Regions from separate parts of the Lysinibacillus sp. 54212 genome, predicted to be linked through region 2. Evidence: riboswitches for the same ligand, from Rfam matches in the RefSeq annotation. Region 2 holds a riboswitch; the other holds the start of a gene.
The links. A riboswitch is a leader RNA that binds a small molecule or an ion and turns the genes downstream of it on or off. The one in region 2 is predicted to bind FMN.
Positions count from the first base shown of each region.

Region 1 (4,219 bases), on a different contig from region 2:
CCCTTTGCCGTCTCGTTACATACATAATCATAATGTGTTGTTGAACCGCGAATAACCGTTCCTAAGCCAATGATTGCGTCGTATTTCTTTGCTTCCGCCATTTTTTTTGCAATAAATGGCACTTCAAAGGCACCGGGTACCCATGCAATATCAATATTTCCCTCCGCTACGCCGTGACGCTTTAAGCCATCTATTGCCCCACTTAATAGTTTGCTCGTAATGAATTCATTGAATCTCCCTACTGCAATGCCGATTTTTAAATCCGTGCCTATTAATTGTGCTTCAAATATTTGTCCCATCGTTTTCTCTCCTACTGTTTATTTTTGTAGTGCTAGTACAAAGTCAATTCCATTAATCATGTTTTCATCATCAAATACGAACCCTACAAAGATTTAAAATCGATTATTCGTATCGTTACGCTACAGGCGGACGCGTTCCGCGGGCAAGCACCGAGCCGCCTTCCGCTCCACTAAAATGTTCGTGATTCCGCTTAGGAAAACTACTTATGAAATTGAATAAGTTGTATCTTGTCATTCCGATATCGAACTAAATCAGCAATTGTAATCATCTTTAATCCGTGCACCTTTGCAATTTCAACGAGCTGAGGCACTCTCGCCATTGTCCCGTCATCATTCATAATTTCACAAATAACACCCGCTGGACTAGAACCAGAAAGTACCGCTAAATCAACTGCAGCCTCTGTATGCCCCTGCCGCTCTAGAACCCCATTGTCTTTTGCAATGAGTGGGAATACATGACCTGGTCTACGAAAATCTGAGCTTACAACATTCGGGTCTAGTAAACGTAGAATCGTTTCAGAGCGCTCGAATGCACTAATGCCTGTATCCGTCGTTTTATAATCAATGCTTACTGTAAATGCTGTCTCATGATTATCTGTGTTTTGCGCCACCATTGGATGTAAGGACAGATGCTGAGCCAATTCCTTTGTAATCGGTGTGCAAATTAACCCACGCCCATGTATCGCCATAAAATTAATGTTCTCCGGCGTAGCATGTTGAGCTAAGACAACAAAGTCCCCTTCATTTTCTCGGTCCTCGTCATCAACTACGATTATCACTTTTCCTGCCTTCAAATTCTCGATTGCTTCTTCTATCCTATGAAACATCTTATACCCCACCTTAGATCCTGTTAAAATCCGTTTTCTTTTAGAAAATCCATTGTAATCGTCGGCATACTCGCTCGTTGCTCTAAATGATGAATCACATACTTACCTAATAAATCATTTTCGATGTTTACAAGTTGCCCCTCATTTTTAATGCCGAGTACTGTTTCACTATACGTATGTGGAATGAGTGAGACCGTCAGCTTTGTCGGACTAATATCAAAAATCGTCAAGCTTATTCCATCGATTGTGACGGAGCCTTTTTTTATGCAATATTTGCTCAGCTCCTCACCTATGCTAATGTCGATATAAACAGCATTGGCGACCTTTCTTTTTCGCAAAATCGTGCCGACACTGTCCACATGCCCCGATACAAAATGGCCACCAAAGCGTCCATTCGCTGCCATCGCTCGCTCCAAATTAACAGCATCACCAATCTGTAATTCCCTGATGCTCGTTGATTTTACGGTTTCTGGCATAACATCTACTAGAAAATGATCCTTAGAAAAATTTGTCACTGTTAAACAGACTCCATTCACTGCAATGCTGTCACCAAGATGAATATCCTCGAGAGTTATTTTCGATTCGATTGTGAGCCGCATGCTGTCCTGTCCATTCTGAATAACCTTAATTTTTCCTAATTCCTCCACAATACCTGTGAACATACCCTCACCTCCATTTCCTTGATATAGATAAGAAAAACCCCTTAGTACGATCACTAAGGGGCTAGAGAATTTTAATAAAATGGCGTTACGAAATAAGCCTTTTCAACATAAATTTTCAAAGACTTTACCATTTCCTTCTCCCATCCAGACTATACTGTCGGCTTTGGATTCGCACCAAATCCTGCCTTTTACGGCTCGCGGGCTTAGAATAGTAGCATTCATCACCGCCGATTGGGAATTTCACCCGACCCCGAAGGAAAACAATATTAAGTTAATGAATAAGAAAAGCGGAAGCGCCCTGCTTAGCCCCGACAGCTGCTTGCAGCCCCGAATCGAAAGCATCCCTTCAGCTTTCGACCGAGGGGATGAAGCGACCTCGAGGGGCTGGGCGCTGGAGCTAGACACTGCTCAAATTCCAAGAATTTATCCTTTCTTTTACAACAAAGAAACCCCAGCAGATAAGATCTACCGGGGTTTATAAGTATACGAGTATAGCAAAAAAGCCTTTGAAAAATAATTTTTCAAAAGAATCCTATTACTAATCGCATCCTTCTCTCATCCAGACTATACTGTCGGCTTTGGATTCGCACCAAATCCTGCCTTTTACGGCTCGCGGGCTTAGAATAGTAGCATTCATCACCGCCGATTGGGAATTTCACCCGACCCCGAAGGATTTATTCATCTTGCACTCGATTATAGCACGAAAATACAAAATGAAAAGTAATATTATAGACTGTTCTTTTCTAATTACTCTTCCCTCACATTTTTAATAAAGAACGATAACAAGAATGCGATTGCTGCAATTATTAGTCCGAACGTAATTGAATTTTGTACACCGTGTACCATTCCATGGAGTGAATCCGTACTAGAGCTTGCATTCGCGGTAATCGACATAATCGTTACTGCAACTGCTGTTCCGATCGCTCCAGCTACTTGCTGTAACGTATTCATAATCGCTGAGCCATCTGGATAGAGCTCTCTTGGAAGTTGGTTTAATCCGTTCGTTTGTGCAGGCATCATCACGAGTGAAAGACCGACAAACAAAAGAATATGCATTCCCACAATTAAATACGGAGAAGTTGCCTCATCGATGCCGCGCAGCACAAGTAAACTAATAAGCACCATCACTAGTCCACCAGGCACCATTTTTGTCGGGCCATATTTATCAAAAAGATTGCCTGCCACAACCGACATAAATGCATTGATGACACCACCTGGTAGCAGCACAAGACCTGCCACGACCGGCGCTAATAATAATACCTTTTGCAAGTAAATTGGTAAGAGCACCATCGTCGATAGGATTGTCATCATACCAATTAATAAAATCACAAGTGCAATCGCGTACATCGGATACTGAAATACACGTAGGTTGAGCATCGGTGTATCCATTTTCATTTGGCGGATACCGAAAAGCACGAGTGCTACCGCCCCTACAAGAACGACAACGATTACTTCCGTCACGAAAAACGTCCCGAGCTCCCCGGAAATACTAAAGCCATAAACAATACCACCAAACCCGATTGTGGACAGCAGCATTGAAAGCACATCAAATTTCACTTTTTGCACGTCATTCACATTGCCGACAAATCGAAGCCCTACAAGTAAAGCAATGATTAAAAACGGTAAGCAGAGCCAGAAAATCCAATGCCAGCTGAGACGATCTAGCACAACCCCTGCCAATGTAGGTCCGATTGCAGGTGCAAATATAATAACGAGACCAATTTTCCCCATCGCTGCACCGCGCTTATTAATAGGATAGACGAGCAATATAACATTCATCATCAGCGGAATAATAATCGCCGCACCGATCGCTTGCACAATTCGACCAAGGAATAATATCGAAAAGATTGGTGCTATTGCAGCAATTATAGTACCACTAATTGAAAAGAGTAAGGACGCGATAAAAAGCTGTCTCGTCGTAAAGCGCTGCATTAAAAAGGCGGAGACAGGCACTAATATGCCTAACGTTAATAGGTAGCCAGTCGTAAGCCATTGAATCGTAGAGGTTTCTTTCCCAAAATCGTTCCCCAATTGAACAAACGCCATATTGAGCGCCGTTTCATTTAATAGCCCAATAAAGGCCGCCATTAAAAAGGGAATAATAATTTTATTCTTGTTTTCATATAAACTGTTCATTGTACTTCCTTTCTACCGCCAAAAAGGCTTATCACACAACGTTAACAAAATTCATTCCGTTTGCCTAGCATTCTTTTATCGACAGTTGCTTTTTCCTCTACAAATATTCTACGATAGAAGAAAAACTTGGATGGTGAGAATGTGACACACCGAATTTTAATTATAGAGGATGAGCCGCAAATCGCTCGAGTTCTTCAGCTAGAGCTTGAATTTGAAGGCTATGTGACGAAAATGGCCCATACTGGTACAGAAGGTTTAATCGCCTATCGTGAAGAGCAATGGGACTTAGTTTTGC
Region 1 covers NZ_JBAFWZ010000009.1:124,109-128,327, reverse strand. Annotated here, with positions in the region: gene ribH (6,7-dimethyl-8-ribityllumazine synthase) at 1-299, opposite strand, end outside; partial or broken gene ribB (3,4-dihydroxy-2-butanone-4-phosphate synthase) at 512-1,126, opposite strand; gene ribE (riboflavin synthase) at 1,150-1,788, opposite strand; FMN riboswitch at 1,917-2,050, opposite strand; FMN riboswitch at 2,332-2,465, opposite strand; gene V4T18_RS08585 (DHA2 family efflux MFS transporter permease subunit) at 2,536-3,924, opposite strand; gene V4T18_RS08580 (response regulator transcription factor) at 4,066-4,219, shown strand, end outside.
Region 1: another riboswitch for FMN. It lies ahead of ribE (riboflavin synthase); the one in region 2 lies ahead of V4T18_RS10905 (ECF transporter S component).

Region 2 (4,219 bases):
AACTTCTAACATCATTTCTCTTCCGCATATCAAACACTTTTTTTATACCTGCCATATTAATCCCTTGGTCAAGGAGCTCTCGAATTTCTAATAAGGCATCCACATCATCTAGTGAAAACATTCTTCGGTTGCCCTCTGACCTAGCAGGCTCGATTAATTCATGCTCTTCATAATACCTAATTTGTCTTGCAGTTAGCTCGGTTAGTCCCATCACCATACTAATAGGGAGTAACGGCATCGCTCTTCGAAACTCTCGACTCATTGGCATCTCCTCCTTTCCCTACAACCACTTTACAATATGTTATGTTTATTATCAATATTATGTAAGGAATTATAACATATCCTTTTTGGATGATTTTTATCGAAAAAAAAGATAGGACAAGCGAAAGCACGTCGGAATACCCGAAGCGAAAGCAGCTTTTTCGCTTTCGACCGAGGGGATGAAGTGGCCTCGAGGGGCTGGGCGTCCGAGCTAAACACTGCTCAAGCCCCAAAATTTACAATTATATTTAAAAAAGGACCTAAGCTAGTAACTTAGGCCCTTGAATCTATTACTATTTCCTTTTAAGTACCGCTCGAATAGGCGACCCATCCCCACCTTCCACCCGCAATGGAAGTCCGATGAAATCATACAAACCGGACGATACATCCTGTAACAATAAATTTTCAATAATAATTAAATTATACTTTGCACAGGCGTTATGCATTGTGAGTGATACATTTTCTACTGCATCAACCGAGGGTGTATCTACGCCGATCAACTTTACACCTTTATCACACAAAAACTCAGCAACACTCTCATCAAAAATCGGATAGCTCACCGGAAACTTATCAACCTCTACCTCATCCCTCAACTTAACTAGCACACGACTGACCCCCGTCAAATCTACATCAGCAAAATGAGATGCATAGATTACTTCATGACCACGTAAATCAACAACAAGCGCCTCCCCAATAAATAACTCGGGCGACAACCGATCAATCGTTACGCCATCCTCCTTATAGTGAAACGGTGCATCAACATGCGTTCCAATATGCATGCTTGCAGTCATTTCACCGACATTGGCACCATCCGCCTCTAAAGTCGCAACTAATCGATAAGAAAATGGAGCATCTCCTGGCCAAACAGCTGTTGTACTTCGAAGCGGTTGTGATATATCAATCCAAGTCATTTTGTTTCCCCCTAAATAAAAAGCGTAGCCACCGAGGTGACCACGCGTATTTTCATGATAAAAATTGTAAACGTTGATTATGAATCCATTTACTCATCGTGCGGAATAATACGGTAACGATGACAATTAACATAACACCTTTTATTAGGTTAAATGGTAAAATCGCCATTACAGCCGTTCCAAGCATATCTTCTACATAAAAGTTCATGAAATAACCGTACATCGGTAAGAATGCCACGAAATTTAAAAACGCCATCCCTACTGACATCACAACTGTCGCAGCAACTAATCCAACTATTAATCCTGTAATAGATGTGAACTTTTTATAAATAAAGTATACAGGGAAAATGAATAAAATACCTGTTGCAAAGTTGGCGATATGACCTACTGGCATACCTGTTGGTGAACCAGAAAAAACCCAGTCTAAAATGTTTTTAATTAGTTCGACCGTAATCCCTGCTAATGGTCCCATTGTTAATGTTGCAATTAAAGCCGGCACATCACTAAAGTCAATTTGTAAAAAACTAGGGAACCCTGGTAGCGGGAAATTAAATAGCATTAATACGAAAGAAATACTACTTAACATCGCAATTGTTACAAAAGCTCGTAACCTTTTGTTTTGCTTTGACATAAAACATCTCTCCTCATTGCTGATCTCATCTCGCAAGAAGAAAGGACAAATCAATCACCATTCACGAAAAAACCCTTATGCAGAAAATAGCATAAGGGAGAAATAGGCACACTTAAATAAGGGTCTATTCGTAATTCTGTACAATATTGCATATGAAAGCAACAAAATGTACAGCAAACTACGACATTTTCGTAAAAAAATGACGACCGTACCTTCACCTTCTCCCATCCAGACTATACTGTCGGCTTTGGAATCTCACCAAATCCTGCACGCGCAATGCGGCTCGCGGGCTGAAGAAGAGCTGCTGCAATGTCCTCCAAGCTAATGGTCGGAGATTGCGTCTTCTATTACCGCCGGTCGGGAATTACACCCTGCCCCGAAGATGAATCAAACTATTAAATTAGCTTACAAGTACTATTATAGGATAAATATCTGAAATGTAAACCATTTTGTTTAACACCTAGTAGCTTTCTAGCTGTTCTAAAGAAATTGTATTTGCTCCAACTGGGATCGGCAACGGAGAGCTGAAATTAAATCCTTCCCATTGTTGCTGCACAATGTTTGAAAATTGCACCTGCTTATTAAAGCCCCCCGCCGTTAAAAGCATTCCCTCAAGCATTCTCATAGCTTGTTGAGGATCGAAATCATTTAAATCAAGCGGCGTAGAAAAGGTAACTACAGCCTTATCCCCTTCTTCTACTACTGAATAGTCAACACCTTGTAGGATGGCCGTTTGATATTGGTCGTTTTCAACAATCTTCATATACTCTAGTGCCTCTTTCGCCGAGTTAAAAGAATGGTTAGAATGTGGCGCTAAATAAATCCTATCGTTCCCCTGCCCGTATAAGAAATAACTCCCCCGCTTACTTAAACTCATTGTTGTATTCGCTTGTTCTTCTTTACCAGCGCTAGGTTCGTTATGCAATACTACTCGCTCGTAACTGTTACCAAATGTGTCTAATAAGACATCCCAATCGCTGGAAACCTTATCATTATACTGGTGATCTTCTGGTAATGTATAAATTAGTGTTGACCCTTGTTCCTCAATCTTACCTTGCAACGGATGCAATTCTGTAAATCCTAAAGCTTGTTCATTTAGTGAAGCTGCATATTTACTATACAAATCGACAGCTGACGGTGATTCATGCCCAAACTCCTCAATAATCTGCTCGTTCGGAATCACAACGGTAACTGGTACACTTTCCCCATTCTTCCCTACTAGCCCTAGGTGAATTGCAGTATAAACTGAAAGCTGTTCCTGATACACGGAAGTTCGTAAATCCATATTATTTAAAGCTCTTATGCCCCGTGATTCATCCTGTTCTAATGCTACCCCACTACTTGCCCCATCATCTTCCGCTACCTCTACCTTCCTTTCAGCTGATGAATCTGATAAGGTATTTTCCGATTGGCCAGCCATTTTATCATTTGAAGTTTGAGGTGATAAAAAGTAAGCACCGCTAAACAATACGACAAATAAAGCTGCTGAAATTCCCAGTATAATTAAAGCATGATTTTTCCGTTTAACAACACTTACCGGTGGATGTTCCTCTTCAAAAGCACCCGCCTGCTGCAACTTTGCGAAGACGTCTTCCTTTGAACGATTATCCTGAATTTTTGGAGCTTGCTCTAGTAGCTTTTCAATATCTAGTTCATCCCATTTTTCATCATTCATAGCGAATTCGCCTCCTTCTGTTCCTTATTTAACCTTGCTCGCAAAGCATGAATAGCGCGGTGCTGTGTTGTTTTTACTTTCCCCTCAGTCCAACCTAAAACCTGTGCGGTCTCCTGTACCGATAGCTCTTGAAAAAAACGCATGACAATGACCATTTTTTGATCACCTGTACATAGTTCTAAAGCATGCAGAAGCCCTCTTAAATCTTCACTAAGCTCCAAAAATTGCTCTGGGGATTTTTCGGATGAAATAAGCTGCTCATTTTCCCATTCAAAAGCATTAAAATGATGTCGATCACGAACAGCCATCTTTCGAAAATGATCGATTGCTACGTTTTTAGCGATAGAAAATAGCCATGTTTTTTCAGAGCTATTTCCCCGAAAACGATCGTATGATTTCAGCACACGTACGTATACTTCGTGCGATAAATCCTCTGCAACGCTTCTATTTTTCACTAAATAAATTAAAAACTGAAAAACATCCTGATGGTATTCGTCATACAATCGATGGAAAATGGATTCTTTAGAATTCATCCATCCCACCTCCGTTCTAAATATTAGTCGTATAATACGCTAAATCGTTTCAATTCTAACTCGATCTTTAACATCATAACATAAAAAAATCCGCTTCCTTCCAATGGGCAAGGATGAAGCTTACAAAGTGCTATGCAGCACTTACTTTGCTCGATCACTCACTTACCCACAGAAGTATTGCGGATTATTTTTCCTAAGAGTTATAGCG
Region 2 covers NZ_JBAFWZ010000013.1:38,340-42,558, forward strand. Annotated here, with positions in the region: gene V4T18_RS10895 (MerR family transcriptional regulator) at 1-262, opposite strand, end outside; gene V4T18_RS10900 (cyclase family protein) at 555-1,172, opposite strand; gene V4T18_RS10905 (ECF transporter S component) at 1,225-1,803, opposite strand; FMN riboswitch at 2,016-2,191, opposite strand; gene V4T18_RS10910 (hypothetical protein) at 2,264-3,478, opposite strand; gene V4T18_RS10915 (sigma-70 family RNA polymerase sigma factor) at 3,475-4,035, opposite strand; gene V4T18_RS10920 (ATP-binding protein) at 4,212-4,219, opposite strand, start outside.